2 regions of the Metabacillus sediminis genome follow, and region 2 is predicted to be linked to the other one. Evidence: a T-box and tRNA genes for the amino acid it is inferred to sense, from the RefSeq annotation. Region 2 holds a T-box; the other holds one or more tRNA genes.
What was found. A T-box is a leader RNA that pairs with one kind of tRNA and senses whether it is charged. The one in region 2 lies ahead of argS (arginine--tRNA ligase), so its partner is inferred to be a tRNA-Arg.
Positions count from the first base shown of each region.

Region 1: it has a tRNA-Arg gene. The T-box ahead of argS (arginine--tRNA ligase) is inferred to sense a tRNA for this amino acid. The anticodon was not compared.

Region 1 covers NZ_CP147407.1:104,890-112,575, reverse strand. The annotation lists gene WCV65_RS00590 (hypothetical protein) at 1-69, opposite strand, end outside; rRNA gene rrf (5S ribosomal RNA) at 898-1,013, opposite strand; rRNA gene WCV65_RS00580 (23S ribosomal RNA) at 1,087-4,013, opposite strand; rRNA gene WCV65_RS00575 (16S ribosomal RNA) at 4,259-5,797, opposite strand; tRNA gene WCV65_RS00570 (tRNA-Ala) at 5,875-5,950, opposite strand; tRNA gene WCV65_RS00565 (tRNA-Pro) at 5,965-6,041, opposite strand; tRNA gene WCV65_RS00560 (tRNA-Arg) at 6,068-6,144, opposite strand; tRNA gene WCV65_RS00555 (tRNA-Leu) at 6,162-6,247, opposite strand; tRNA gene WCV65_RS00550 (tRNA-Gly) at 6,258-6,332, opposite strand; tRNA gene WCV65_RS00545 (tRNA-Leu) at 6,344-6,425, opposite strand; tRNA gene WCV65_RS00540 (tRNA-Lys) at 6,441-6,516, opposite strand; tRNA gene WCV65_RS00535 (tRNA-Thr) at 6,553-6,628, opposite strand; tRNA gene WCV65_RS00530 (tRNA-Val) at 6,653-6,728, opposite strand; rRNA gene rrf (5S ribosomal RNA) at 6,772-6,887, opposite strand; rRNA gene WCV65_RS00520 (23S ribosomal RNA) at 7,019-7,686, opposite strand, start outside.
Region 2 covers NZ_CP147407.1:4,031,312-4,038,997, forward strand. The annotation lists gene WCV65_RS20715 (SprT family zinc-dependent metalloprotease) at 1-416, opposite strand, end outside; gene WCV65_RS20720 (DUF1456 family protein) at 431-916, opposite strand; T-box leader at 1,081-1,299, shown strand; gene argS (arginine--tRNA ligase) at 1,339-3,192, shown strand; gene WCV65_RS20730 (2OG-Fe(II) oxygenase) at 3,677-4,309, shown strand; gene WCV65_RS20735 (malate:quinone oxidoreductase) at 4,399-5,898, opposite strand; partial or broken gene WCV65_RS20740 (iron chelate uptake ABC transporter family permease subunit) at 6,326-6,525, shown strand; gene WCV65_RS20745 (PAS domain S-box protein) at 6,852-7,686, opposite strand, start outside.

The sequences.
Region 1 (7,686 bases), 170 kb from region 2:
AGCAGTTAAAATAATTGTGATCATCAGCGTAGATTTTTCAGATAGTATAATATCCATCATGGTTTCCATTAATCTGCACCTTCAAACTTTTATTCTTAAAAAATCATTCTATTGGCATATTCTTTTGGGAGGTGGAATTTTGAGTCATAGATAGAAGGCTCGGGTTAGGGAATGAATTATAGTTTGAGGGGGTGGCGGCCGGGGTTTTTTGATGTTGGAGGATGGAGATGGGTTTTGGGGATGTAAATTGGGTGGGTGTTGATTTTTTGAGTTGGTGGCTTGATGCTGTCGGGAGTACTTTGAGCCTGCCAGGTACCTCCGGCTTGAGGAGTTAATAAGGGAGAGAATGAATTTTTTATTAAAACTCGCCTGTTATTGCTCGAAATTGCTGAAATGGTTGGCAAAAAGACTCGGTGGGAGGAAAATGGCGGTGAAAATGGAGAGGAATACGTTCGTTTCTGGTGCGGCAAGGGGGGAGATGGCAAAATATCGGCTATTCTGGAGCGGATATCGACCGAAATTTTGATATATCGGCGATTAATTTGATATATCGACGATTATTTCGATATATCGACTAAAATGAGCGGATATCGACTTTTCGGGATGGTTCGACAGAGATCGCTGCTGCCTCTATTCGTTGGATCTCTTTCCGCAGCCAGTACGGTCCGCCAGTCTCACTCTGTTAAAACTAAGTCCAGCCAAACATTAAGCTGCTAATAAATACTAAGTTCAACTGAATCGAGTATTCCGCCTCCTTCTCCTTCCCTCTACTCTTGGCGTATCCCGAATCACGTATCCGCCACCCCGTCTTTCTCCCTCTATCCCAAGCGTATCCCTCAACCCCAAATCCCAAACAAAAAAGACCCACCCCCTAAGGGGCAAGCCTTTTTTTCATGTACCTGGCAACGTCCTACTCTCACAGGGGGAAACCCCCAACTACCATCGGCGCTAAAGAGCTTAACTTCCGTGTTCGGTATGGGAACGGGTGTGACCTCTCTGCCATAATTACCAGATATGTGGTTGAAAGATTGCTCTTTCAAAACTAGATAACGATTGCTGCACGAGTGAAGCAGCCTTACTTGAATAAAGGTTAAGTCCTCGACCGATTAGTATTCGTCAGCTGCACGTGTCACCACGCTTCCACCTCGAACCTATCAACCTGATCATCTTTCAGGGGTCTTACTCTTGCGATGGGAAATCTCATCTTGAGGGGGGCTTCATGCTTAGATGCTTTCAGCACTTATCCCGTCCGCACATAGCTACCCAGCGATGCCTTTGGCAAGACAACTGGTACACCAGCGGTGCGTCCATCCCGGTCCTCTCGTACTAAGGACAGCTCCTCTCAAATTTCCTGCGCCCGCGACGGATAGGGACCGAACTGTCTCACGACGTTCTGAACCCAGCTCGCGTACCGCTTTAATGGGCGAACAGCCCAACCCTTGGGACCGACTACAGCCCCAGGATGCGATGAGCCGACATCGAGGTGCCAAACCTCCCCGTCGATGTGGACTCTTGGGGGAGATAAGCCTGTTATCCCCGGGGTAGCTTTTATCCGTTGAGCGATGGCCCTTCCATGCGGAACCACCGGATCACTAAGCCCGACTTTCGTCCCTGCTCGACTTGTAGGTCTCGCAGTCAAGCTCCCTTGTGCCTTTACACTCTGCGAATGATTTCCAACCATTCTGAGGGAACCTTTGGGCGCCTCCGTTACATTTTAGGAGGCGACCGCCCCAGTCAAACTGCCCGCCTGACACTGTCTCCCGGCCCGATCAGGGCCGCGGGTTAGAAGTTCAACACAGCCAGGGTAGTATCCCACCAATGCCTCCACCGAAGCTGGCGCTCCGGTTTCCAAGGCTCCTACCTATCCTGTACAAGCTGTGCCAAAATTCAATATCAGGCTGCAGTAAAGCTCCACGGGGTCTTTCCGTCCTGTCGCGGGTAACCTGCATCTTCACAGGTACTATAATTTCACCGAGTCTCTCGTTGAGACAGTGCCCAGATCGTTACGCCTTTCGTGCGGGTCGGAACTTACCCGACAAGGAATTTCGCTACCTTAGGACCGTTATAGTTACGGCCGCCGTTTACTGGGGCTTCAATTCAAAGCTTCGCTTGCGCTAACCTCTCCTCTTAACCTTCCAGCACCGGGCAGGCGTCAGCCCCTATACTTCGCCTTGCGGCTTCGCAGAGACCTGTGTTTTTGCTAAACAGTCGCCTGGGCCTATTCACTGCGGCTCTTCAAGGCTATTCACCCTAAAGAGCACCCCTTCTCCCGAAGTTACGGGGTCATTTTGCCGAGTTCCTTAACGAGAGTTCTCTCGATCACCTTAGGATTCTCTCCTCGCCTACCTGTGTCGGTTTGCGGTACGGGCACCATTTTCCTCGCTAGAAGCTTTTCTAGGCAGTGTGGAATCAGGAACTTCGGTACTTCATTTCCCTCGCCATCACAGCTCAGCCTTAACCAAGGGACGGATTTGCCTATCCCTTGAGCCTACCTGCTTGGACGCGCATATCCAACAGCGCGCTTACCCTATCCTCCTGCGTCCCTCCATTGCTCAAACGGAAAAGAGGTGGTACAGGAATCTCAACCTGTTGTCCATCGCCTACGCCTTTCGGCCTCGGCTTAGGTCCCGACTAACCCTGAGCGGACGAGCCTTCCTCAGGAAACCTTAGGCATTCGGTGGAGGGGATTCTCACCCCTCTTTCGCTACTCATACCGGCATTCTCACTTCTAAGCGCTCCACCAGTCCTTCCGGTCTGGCTTCTCAGCCCTTAGAACGCTCTCCTACCACTGTTCGTAAGAACAGTCCACAGCTTCGGTGATCCGTTTAGCCCCGGTACATTTTCGGCGCAGGGTCACTCGACCAGTGAGCTATTACGCACTCTTTAAATGGTGGCTGCTTCTAAGCCAACATCCTGGTTGTCTAAGCAACCCCACATCCTTTTCCACTTAACGGATACTTGGGGACCTTAGCTGGTGGTCTGGGCTGTTTCCCTTTCGACTACGGATCTTATCACTCGCAGTCTGACTCCCATAGATAAGTCTTTGGCATTCGGAGTTTGACTGAATTCGGTAACCCGATGAGGGCCCCTAGTCCAATCAGTGCTCTACCTCCAAGACTCTCACTATGAGGCTAGCCCTAAAGCTATTTCGGAGAGAACCAGCTATCTCCAGGTTCGATTGGAATTTCTCCGCTACCCACACCTCATCCCCGCACTTTTCAACGTGCGTGGGTTCGGGCCTCCATTCAGTGTTACCTGAACTTCACCCTGGACATGGGTAGATCACCTGGTTTCGGGTCTACGACCACGTACTCAATCGCCCTATTCAGACTCGCTTTCGCTGCGGCTCCGTCTTTTCAACTTAACCTTGCACGTAATCGTAACTCGCCGGTTCATTCTACAAAAGGCACGCCATCACCCGTTAACGGGCTCTGACTACTTGTAGGCACACGGTTTCAGGATCTGTTTCACTCCCCTTCCGGGGTGCTTTTCACCTTTCCCTCACGGTACTGGTTCACTATCGGTCACTAGGGAGTATTTAGCCTTGGGAGATGGTCCTCCCTGCTTCCGACGGGATTTCTCGTGTCCCGCCGTACTCAGGATCCACTCAGGAGGGAACGAAGTTTCGACTACAGGGCTGTTACCTTCTTTGGCGGGCCTTTCCAGACCGCTTCTTCTACCCCGTTCCTTTGTAACTCCGTGTTGAGTGTCCTACAACCCCAGAAGGCAAGCCTTCTGGTTTGGGCTAATCCCGTTTCGCTCGCCGCTACTCAGGGAATCGCTATTGCTTTCTCTTCCTCCGGGTACTTAGATGTTTCAGTTCCCCGGGTCTGCCTTCCAGATCCTATGTATTCAGATCAGGATGCTGCTCCATTACGAGCAGCGGGTTTCCCCATTCGGAAATCTCCGGATCAACGCTTACTTACAGCTCCCCGAAGCATATCGGTGTTCGTACCGTCCTTCATCGGCTCCTAGTGCCAAGGCATCCACCGTGCGCCCTTTCTAACTTAACCTGATAACAGACGTTATCTTCGTTAGAGCTGAAAACAGATGTTTTCAGACTTGATGTTCTCTATCTACGCAAGCGCAGAAGAAAATCGTAAGGTTATTTGCTTACTCGTGTGAATGTTTGACATTCATATCGTTATCTAGTTTTCAAAGAACAAGTGTATAGAGAGAATGATCTCTCAAAACTAAACAAAGTCGAAGTGCGTCCGTTAATTGCTGCACCGCATGGGTGCTGATAATTCTTCCTTAGAAAGGAGGTGATCCAGCCGCACCTTCCGATACGGCTACCTTGTTACGACTTCACCCCAATCATCTGCCCCACCTTAGGCGGCTGGCTCCCTTACGGGTTACCCCACCGACTTCGGGTGTTGCAAACTCTCGTGGTGTGACGGGCGGTGTGTACAAGGCCCGGGAACGTATTCACCGCGGCATGCTGATCCGCGATTACTAGCGATTCCGGCTTCATGCAGGCGAGTTGCAGCCTGCAATCCGAACTGAGAATGGTTTTATGGGATTCGCTTAACCTCGCGGTTTTGCAGCCCTTTGTACCATCCATTGTAGCACGTGTGTAGCCCAGGTCATAAGGGGCATGATGATTTGACGTCATCCCCACCTTCCTCCGGTTTGTCACCGGCAGTCACCTTAGAGTGCCCAACTGAATGCTGGCAACTAAGATCAAGGGTTGCGCTCGTTGCGGGACTTAACCCAACATCTCACGACACGAGCTGACGACAACCATGCACCACCTGTCACTCTGTCCCCCGAAGGGGAACCTTCTATCTCTAGAAGTGGCAGAGGATGTCAAGACCTGGTAAGGTTCTTCGCGTTGCTTCGAATTAAACCACATGCTCCACCGCTTGTGCGGGCCCCCGTCAATTCCTTTGAGTTTCAGTCTTGCGACCGTACTCCCCAGGCGGAGTGCTTAATGCGTTAGCTGCAGCACTAAAGGGCGGAAACCCTCTAACACTTAGCACTCATCGTTTACGGCGTGGACTACCAGGGTATCTAATCCTGTTCGCTCCCCACGCTTTCGCGCCTCAGCGTCAGTTACAGACCAGAGAGTCGCCTTCGCCACTGGTGTTCCTCCACATCTCTACGCATTTCACCGCTACACGTGGAATTCCACTCTCCTCTTCTGTACTCAAGTCCTCCAGTTTCCAATGACCCTCCCCGGTTGAGCCGGGGGCTTTCACATCAGACTTAAAAGACCGCCTGCGCGCGCTTTACGCCCAATAATTCCGGACAACGCTTGCCACCTACGTATTACCGCGGCTGCTGGCACGTAGTTAGCCGTGGCTTTCTGGTTAGGTACCGTCAAGGTGCGGGCAGTGACTCCCGCACTTGTTCTTCCCTAACAACAGAGCTTTACGATCCGAAAACCTTCATCACTCACGCGGCGTTGCTCCGTCAGACTTTCGTCCATTGCGGAAGATTCCCTACTGCTGCCTCCCGTAGGAGTCTGGGCCGTGTCTCAGTCCCAGTGTGGCCGATCACCCTCTCAGGTCGGCTACGCATCGTCGCCTTGGTGAGCCATTACCTCACCAACTAGCTAATGCGCCGCGGGCCCATCTGTAAGTGACAGCATAACCGTCTTTTATCTCCGAACCATGCGGTTCGAAAAGTTATCCGGTATTAGCTCCGGTTTCCCGGAGTTATCCCAGTCTTACAGGCAGGTTGCCCACGTGTTACTCACCCGTCCGCCGCTGACCTCCGAAGAGGTCCGCTCGACTTGCATGTATTAGGCACGCCGCCAGCGTTCGTCCTGAGCCAGGATCAAACTCTCCAAAAAGTAGTTTGACTAGCTCTTGTTTGTTGCTTAAATTAACGTTGGCACTTCGATTTGTTTAGTTTTCAAAGATCATATAATGGTGGAGCCTAGCGGGATCGAACCGCTGACCTCCTGCGTGCAAGGCAGGCGCTCTCCCAGCTGAGCTAAGGCCCCATCGTTTAAGGAAATGGTCGGGAAGACAGGATTCGAACCTGCGACCCCTTGGTCCCAAACCAAGTGCTCTACCAAGCTGAGCTACTTCCCGAGCCTTAATTGAGTATAATGAAATTATGGCGCGCCCGAGAGGACTCGAACCTCTAACCTTTTGATTCGTAGTCAAATGCTCTATCCAATTGAGCTACGGGCGCAATATATGATTCTCAAGTGCCGAGGACCGGGATCGAACCGGTACGGTAGTCACCTACCGCAGGATTTTAAGTCCTGTGCGTCTGCCAATTCCGCCACCCCGGCGTCATGGGATTGGAGCGGAAGACGGGATTCGAACCCGCGACCCCCACCTTGGCAAGGTGGTGTTCTACCACTGAACTACTTCCGCAATTGTAAAGATGCGGGTGAAGGGAGTCGAACCCCCACGCCATAAGGCGCTAGATCCTAAGTCTAGTGCGTCTGCCAATTCCGCCACACCCGCATATTAAAATGTAAATGGTGAGCCATGAAGGACTCGAACCTTCGACCCTCTGATTAAAAGTCAGATGCTCTACCGACTGAGCTAATGGCTCTCTTTTAATAGAGCATAAATGCTGCTACCAAGAAAGTGGTGCCGGCAAGAGGACTTGAACCCCCAACCTACTGATTACAAGTCAGTTGCTCTACCAATTGAGCTACACCGGCATATAATTTTACGAGTAAAATAAATGGTGGAGGATGACGGGATCGAACCGCCGACCCTCTGCTTGTAAGGCAGATGCTCTCCCAGCTGAGCTAATCCTCCGAAAGTGTTAAAGCTGGCTAAAGCTTTAACATCATATGTATATGCCTGGCGGCGTCCTACTCTCACAGGGGGAAACCCCCAACTACCATCGGCGCTAAAGAGCTTAACTTCCGTGTTCGGTATGGGAACGGGTGTGACCTCTTTGCCATAGTCACCAGACATATTCTAAAAAAGCGACAAGATTTATTATACTATGATTTCAGAAGAAATCAAGATATTTTTTAATCTTTTTTTGCTCTTTCAAAACTAGATAACGATTGCTGCACGAGTGAAGCAGCCTTACTTGAATAAAGGTTAAGTCCTCGACCGATTAGTATTCGTCAGCTGCACGTGTCACCACGCTTCCACCTCGAACCTATCAACCTGATCATCTTTCAGGGGTCTTACTCTTGCGATGGGAAATCTCATCTTGAGGGGGGCTTCATGCTTAGATGCTTTCAGCACTTATCCCGTCCGCACATAGCTACCCAGCGATGCCTTTGGCAAGACAACTGGTACACCAGCGGTGCGTCCATCCCGGTCCTCTCGTACTAAGGACAGCTCCTCTCAAATTTCCTGCGCCCGCGACGGATAGGGACCGAACTGTCTCACGACGTTCTGAACCCAGCTCGCGTACCGCTTTAATGGGCGAACAGCCCAACCCTTGGGACCGACTACAGCCCCAGGATGCGATGAGCCGACATCGAGGTGCCAAACCTCCCCGTCGATGTGGACTCTTGGGGGAGATAAGCCTGTTATCCCCGGGGTAGCTTTTATCCGTTGAGCGATGGCCCTTCCATGCGGAACCACCGGATCACTAAGCCCGACTTTCGTCCCTGCTCGACTTGTAGGTCTCGCAGTCAAGCTCCCTTGTGCCTTTACACTCTGCGAATGATTTCCAACCATTCTGAGGGAACCTTTGGGCGCCTCCGTTACATTTTAGGAGGCGACCGCCCCAGTCAAACTGCCCGCCTGACAC
Region 2 (7,686 bases):
TCCACCAAAGCCTTGCACTGCTGATAATAAAACCGTTTTAACGCCTGTTTTATTTTTTCATCCTCGAGCTGGCTCATGACTACTTGCAGCTCTTCCCCTTTAAAGAGGACATGATCCTGCTCCGCCTGCAGATCATGATGAATCTTTAAGGAGTAGACTTTTCCTAAATAAAGAAAGCTCTCTCCCTGCTCATACATCTTCACCTGAGGACCCAGCAGACGTTCCTTGTTTTCTTTTACTTTTTGCTGAATCCGATTCCAGTTTTCCTCCACTACTCTCAGCACGGATTCGTCCGGAGTGCCTTTTGGGGCCTGGATTTCCACATTTCCATAACCATCTACATAAATGCCTATGGTCGAACGCTTTTTGTATCGGACGTCAAAGCTTATCGTTTCACCTGAATACGTATGAATCATGTTTTCCGCCGTTCCTATCCTCGATATTTAACCGCTAATCCTTTTAAGAAATTACGGGCATATTTATCTCCGCATTCTTTATAGTTTTTGTGGCCTTCTTTCCTTAACAAGGCGCCAAGTTCACCCTTTGTTACCGTGACTCCGGCAAGTTCTAACACCTCAAGCATATCCTCCGCTGTTAAGGATAAAGCGATTTTCACCTTTTTTAACAGGACATTATTGGGATGTATGAGTGTCATTTCAGGTTTTTCAGGCTGTCCTTGCTGATTTTCCTGCTTTCCTCTTTTAAACACAATAAGGCCGTTTAAAAATGACTCGAACATGAACGGACTGCACGGGATGTGATTGTCATCATCCTCTTCATCACTCGATTTAGTAAGGATTTTGCCAATATCTTCTCTCGCAAATTCAATGCCGCCGTATCCAAAGATCTCTTCCACCTCAGAATTTCTCAAATCAAGTGCATATCGTAAACGTATTAAGCGATCATTATTATCCATATTGTTCGTTATCTCCTGTTAATTGACTGCTTTCGGAACAGTCAATCGCGTATTTTCATTCTTAAAACATTAGTCTAACACGATGAAAGTCAGTTTTATATAGAGGTCCTCACGAAACAGGATTGACATTTTCTTCAATTTGGATATACTGTTACAAAACATATCGAAATTCAAGGACTGGGAGAGTATCTGTTAACTGACGTCAAAGCGAGCCGGGGCGGTGAAAGCCGGTACTGCGTTAACAGGGAAACGGACCCACGAGAATGGCTTCTGAACGCTTATAGTAGGAGGCCACGGCTAAAAACCGTTATTTTGCTAAAGTGGTTAAACAGATGTTTAACAACAAGAGTGGTACCGCGAATGCTTAAGCCTTCGTCTCTTTTACAGAGACGGAGGCTTTTCTATTTTGAAGGAGGGATCAAATGATTAGCCAAGTAATTGCAGGCAGCATGGAAAATGCGGTTAAAAGTCTTTTTACAGAGCTCGGTCTCGTCTATACCGAGGATCTAAAGATTCACATTGAGCAGCCTGCCAATCTGGAGCATGGAGATTATTCCACTAATATTGCGATGCAGCTCGCTAAATCCCTGCGCAAAGCGCCGATTGTCATTGCCGGGATACTAAAAGATAAGCTGGAGGAGGGCGGCAGCGCAAATCACCTGGTGAGCAAAATTGACATTGCACCCCCGGGATTTATCAATCTGTATATAGATTGGAAACAATGGGCTAAAGAAGAATTCGCCCTGCCTATGAATACAGGTGAAAAGGCCGTGATTGAGCATACATCCATCAATCCGAACAAGTCCGCACATATCGGCCATCTGAGAAATTCATGCATTGGCGATGTCCTCGTCCGCCTTTTGAAAAGAACCGGATACGATGTCGAGGTGCACAACTATATTGATGACTTAGGAAATCAGCTGGCAGATACGGTTGTAGGCATTTTGAACATCGCTGAGAAAAAGGAGCACTCCCGTTTTGGAGACTTTTGCTGGGATATCTACTCGAAGGTCAATAAAGAGTACGAAAAGAATCCGCCTCTGCTGGAACAGCGGACGAACATTCTGCACGCCATTGAAGAAGGAAAGGATAATCTATCGTGGGTCGGTTCCCTTGTTGCTGAGCGGATTGTCCGTGAGCATCTTGAAGAAATGAATGAATTCGGCATAGGCTATGACCTGCTCGTGTGGGAAAGCAATATTGTGAGGGAGGGATTTTGGGCTTCCGCGTTCCAATTGCTGAAACAAACAGAGCAATTTCACCGTGAAACGTCCGGCAAGCTTGAGGGGTGCTGGGTTTTAAAGCAGCCTTCCTCTGAAAGTGAAGCGCCTGATTCCGAACATAGCCTCGACAAAGTTTTGGTTCGTTCGAACGGAATTTTGACGTACACCGCGAAGGATATCGCCTACCATCTATGGAAATTCGGTTTGCTTGAGAACGATTTTTTGTATAAGCGCTTTACAGAAGAGCTTTGGACGACGAGCTCCAATGGAACCCGTTCATCCTATGGGAAGGCCGATCTTGTCATCAATGTCATCGATTATCGCCAGGAATATCCGCAGGCGATGGTCAAGCAGGCGCTCGAAATTCTTGGGTATGCAGAACAAGCCGAAAAGCTCCGTCATGTAAGCTACGGCGTGGTGTCCCTAAGTCCCCGTGCTGCCAAGGAGCTCGGCATCGACACCTCCAACGGCAAAGCATCGTATGCGATGTCAGGCAGACAGGGAATCGGCATCAAAATAGCTGAGTTGCTGGACCGGATGGAAAGCATCATCGACCAGACCCGTTCAGAGAAAAACGGGCTCTCAAGCAGAACAATTGCCGCGGCATCCATCCGCTACTACCTGCTTCGCTTCAGCCTGCTGACCGAGGTCGTCTTTGACATCCAGCAAGCCACCGAGGTAACCGGAAATACAGGCGTCTACTTAATGTACTCCCACGCCCGGGCAGCGAGCGTTTTAGCGAAAGCCGGAGCAGAGATCAACATAAAACCAAGCGAAATCAGCCATCTGGAAAAAGCAGAATATGCCTTAATCCGCCACATTGCGGGATGGCCGGATACGCTGAAATCAGCCTTCAGCGAGCTTGCACCAAGCATCATCTGCACCTATACTCATGAACTCGCCACCCTCTTCAACAACTTCTACGCCGCCTGCCCGATCATGAAAGCGACCGATGAGAAAAAAGCCTTAAGACTATGGCTTACCGCTCAATTTAAAGAAACGATGGGAGATGCGCTGGAGATACTTGGGCTGCCGGCGCCTGAGCGGATGTAGGGTGATGGTTGAGTATATTGGTAAAGTATGAGTGACGCACGGTGTTCCGGGCGTCTCTTTATTCTGTTTGGAGACAGGAACTGTCGTTTTGCCCGTAATCGACATGAAATTGCCCGTAATCGACACGAAACCGCCCGCTATCGACATGGAATTGCCCGTAATCGACACGAAACCGCCCGCTATCGACATGGAATTGCCCGTAATCGACACGAAACCCCCCGTAATTGAAGGTGAGAATCCCGCAGGCACAAATCTGCTTTAGGGGCTGATCACATCCCACGGCTGCAGCGGAATTCAATAGCCCACTTTTTAACTTCTTTTTTCATCAAAAAATAACGAATCTTCAAAAATTTATAGAGATATAAGTCCGTCTTGATGATAAACTCATAACAATGAGTCGTTATTTTTTCATAGTTAAAAAGTTACACCTTTTTTTGAAAACGCTTTCTACCAATTAAAATAAAGAGGTTGATGAAAATTGGCAATGCAATTAAAGGAACAATCCATATTTAATCATAGCGGGAATAAAATCGTGACCGAAGACCGTGACATTTCCATCATTGCGAAGTTTGAGGAGCCCATGATTGCGATATTGGGAAATGTATTGAGTCATGAAGAGTGCGATGAACTTATTCAGCTTTCAAAGGAGCACATGAACCGCTCCAAGATTGGAACCGAGAGGGAAGTAAGCGGCATTCGGACAAGCAGCGGGGCGTTCCTGCCGGAAACAGAAAACGGGGTAGATGCCCGGATTGAAAAGCGGGTGGCCCAGATTATGAATGTCCCGGCGAATCACGGAGAAGGGCTTCATATCCTAAACTATAAGCCTGGTGAGGAATACAAAGCCCACCTCGACTATTTTAAGTCTTCCAAAGCCAACCATAACCCAAGAATCAGCACACTCGTTATGTACTTGAACGATGTCGAAGAAGGCGGCGAAACATACTTCCCTCATCTGAAGCTTTCCATCACACCGCAAAAAGGGATGGCTGTATACTTTGAATACTTCTATCAGGATCCTGCGATCAATGAATTAACGCTGCACGGAGGCGCTCCCGTCATTACAGGAGACAAATGGGCCGCGACCATATGGGTACGGAGAAAACAGTATCGGTAATACGAAAAAAGCCAGATAAGCCTCCCTTAGCAAACGGGGCTTACCTGGCTTTATTATTTAGTAATCTCTCTGTCTTTCAATCCTTACTTTTAAATGAGGACCAGTTTTTTTTTACTTAAACCAAGAGACTCTGCGGTTGAAGCAAAAACTTCTTGAAACAGGGCCGGATTGTCGGTCAGGGACATGCCGTATGAAGGAATCATTTCTTTAATTTTCGGTTCCCACTCACCCATATGCTCTGGGAAGCATTGATCCAATACTTCAAGCATGACTTGAACAGCGGTAGAAGCACCTGGGGAGGCACCGAGCAATGCAGCAATCGAGCCATCTGCGGCACTGACCACTTCCGTACCAAATTGCAGCGTTCCTTTACCGGCGTCTGTGTCTTTGATTACCTGAACGCGCTGTCCGGCTACAACGACATGCCAATCCCCGCTTTTCGCATTTGGAATAAACTCGCGCAGCTCTTCCATTCGTTTTTCATTCGACAGCAGCACCTGCTGGATCAAATATTTCGTCAATCCCATCTCTTTCACTCCTGCTGCAAGCATGGTGAAAAGATTATTCGGTTTGACGGAGCCGATTAAATCAAGATTAGAGCCCGTTTTTAAGAACTTCGGCGAGAAGCCGGCAAACGGTCCGAACAGCAAGGATTTTTTGTTATTTATATAACGGGTATCAAGGTGCGGCACAGACATTGGAGGAGCTCCGAGCTTTGCCTTCCCATAAACCTTTGCATGATGCTGCTCGACTACTTCCTGATTGCTGCAGACTAAAAACAGTCCGCTTACCGGGAATCCTCCAATTTGCTTCGACTCAGGAATACCGGTTTTTTGAAGCAATGGCAAGCTTCCGCCCCCGCCGCCGATAAAGACGAATTTCGATGTGTGGTATTCCGTTATCCCACTTGCCATATTGTGCACTTTCACTTCCCAAAGTCCGTCACTCGTGCGTTTAAGATCCTTCACACTATGCTTATAGTGAAGCTCCACGTTTTTACTTTGCAGGTGATCAAACAGAATGCGGGTCAGCGCACCAAAGTTCACATCTGTTCCGGAATCGATCTTAGTTGCAGCCAAGCGTTCATTCGCTGGACGGCCTTCCATAATCAGCGGCATCCATTCCTTCAGCTGTTCACGATCCTCGGAATATTCCATTCCCTGGAACAGAGGGTTTTGTGACAGCGCTTTAAAACGTTTTTTCAGAAAAGCAATATCCTTCTCACCCTGCACCAAACTCATATGAGGAATGGGCATGATAAAATCCTGCGGCTGACGAATCAGATTGCGGTCTACAAGATAGGACCAAAATTGTCTTGAAACCTGAAACTGTTCATTGATGTTAATCGCTTTTCCAATATCGATTGAGCCGTCCGGCTTTTCGGTTGTATAGTTGAGCTCACAAAGCGCAGAATGGCCCGTACCCGCGTTGTTCCATTCGTTCGAGCTTTCCTCTCCTGCTTTTGCAAGCTTTTCAAACACTTTAATTTCCCATTCAGGTGCTAACTCTTTCAACATCGCTCCAAGCGTTGCACTCATGACTCCAGCACCAATTAAAATAACGTCTGTTTTTTTGCGTATGCTGCTCATTATGACCTTCCTCATCCCCTAAAGTTGTATAAAAGAGCAGGCACTCCTGCCTGGATGCACCAAAAAGCGCGCATCCCCGGACCCCACCCAGGAACAAACATTTTCTGCCTCATTTATAATAACTATTATCTGATAATTATAAACTATTTTGAAGTAATTAAAAAGTTGGAATTTCGGAATAATGGGCTCGGTTGAGCAAAAACATACGTTACATCCCTTAAAACGGCCGTTTGACTCTCTTAATCTTTTTAAATATGGAGGGAAATTCTATGTATACATCTTCGGATTCAATCACCGGGAAGCAATCGTTCCATCCATTTCTTTTTCCCTCATCATTTCCCACACTAATTCGCGGTTTCGTTTTTGGAAAACTTCATTGCGTGAAGAGACCATGGCAAACTTCTGCGCTGCCCGAATTTTTCTGCTAGCTGATGTGGCGATCGCCGTTTTCTTTTTGTTTTTCCCGATGAACCGGGATCGTTTGTGTATCTACTTGCACTCGTCGCCTTTATAGGAGCCATCGTAACGGCTTTCCTTATTTATTCGCTGGCCTATGACAAAAAAACCGGGCTGCAGCCGGTGCGCCTCGTGCTCATCGGGGTTGGATTTTCCATAGCCCTATCAGGAACGAAAAAATAGGAAACAATCAGTTGATACAAAAATTTTTCTACTGATACGTCTAAATTCACGTATTATAAGGTATCCTTTTAATAACTAGCCCCTTCCATAGTGTAGCTCTGATATGGTTGTGTTTCACAAAAACCTAACCGCATTAACCTACGACGATATGAGTAAGGGGCTGGTTTTGCTAATGGTTTTCTCATGCGGGGATCTTATCTGTCCCGCTCATTAATACAATTGACATTCTTTATACAGCAAGAGCCATTCTGCAATGAGAATGGCTCTTTTATTTATTTATTTTTAGCAAACTCTATTTCACTAGTTTCGCTGCTTTAGGGCAGCGGAAGATAAATCTTCACAGTCGTTCCTTCGCCTTCTTCACTTTGAATATCCAATTTTCCATGATGGTTTTCGATGATGTTCAGGCTGGTCATAAGTCCTAGGCCGGTGCCTTTTTCTTTCGTTGAATAGAAGGGTTCGCCTATTTTAGCCAGCCTTTCCTGCGAGATTCCGCAGCCATTATCCTGAACTCTGATACAAATAAACTTCTCCTCTATTAATACCAATACAGAGACGGTTCCCTGTTCTTCTAATGACTCCAAAGCGTTCCTTATTACATTTAAGAGGACTTGTTTTAAAGAGTTCTCATCCCCAACGATCAGCGGAACGGTTTTAAGCTTCAGGGTAAGCTGCTTATTTTCCATGGATGCTTCCGTTTGCATGAGATTTACGACTTGTTCAACGAGCTGATCCATGTGAATGGTATCCATTTTTCGATTATTTGGCTTTGCCATAGATAAGAACTCTGTAATAATCGTTTCAATCCTCTTTATTTCGGTTAGGATGACTTCAATAAACGCTGGATTATATTCTTTAGTCTTGGACAATAAGGTTATAAACCCTTTAATTGGTGTAAGCGGGTTGCGGATCTCATGGGCTACCGCTGCGGCCATTTGCCCCACAATCGCAAGTCTTTCCGATTTTCTCAACAGCTCATATGTTTCAATTCTTTGCTGTACGTCTCTAGATATCGAAATGAGTTCGGTGAGTTCTCCCGTATTTTCATCAAGAACTGCCTTTATTTCTGTATCAACCCAAATATAGGAGTCATCTGATCTTCTTACTCTATAGGAAACGACGGGCATAGCTTGTTTATTTGTTACGATT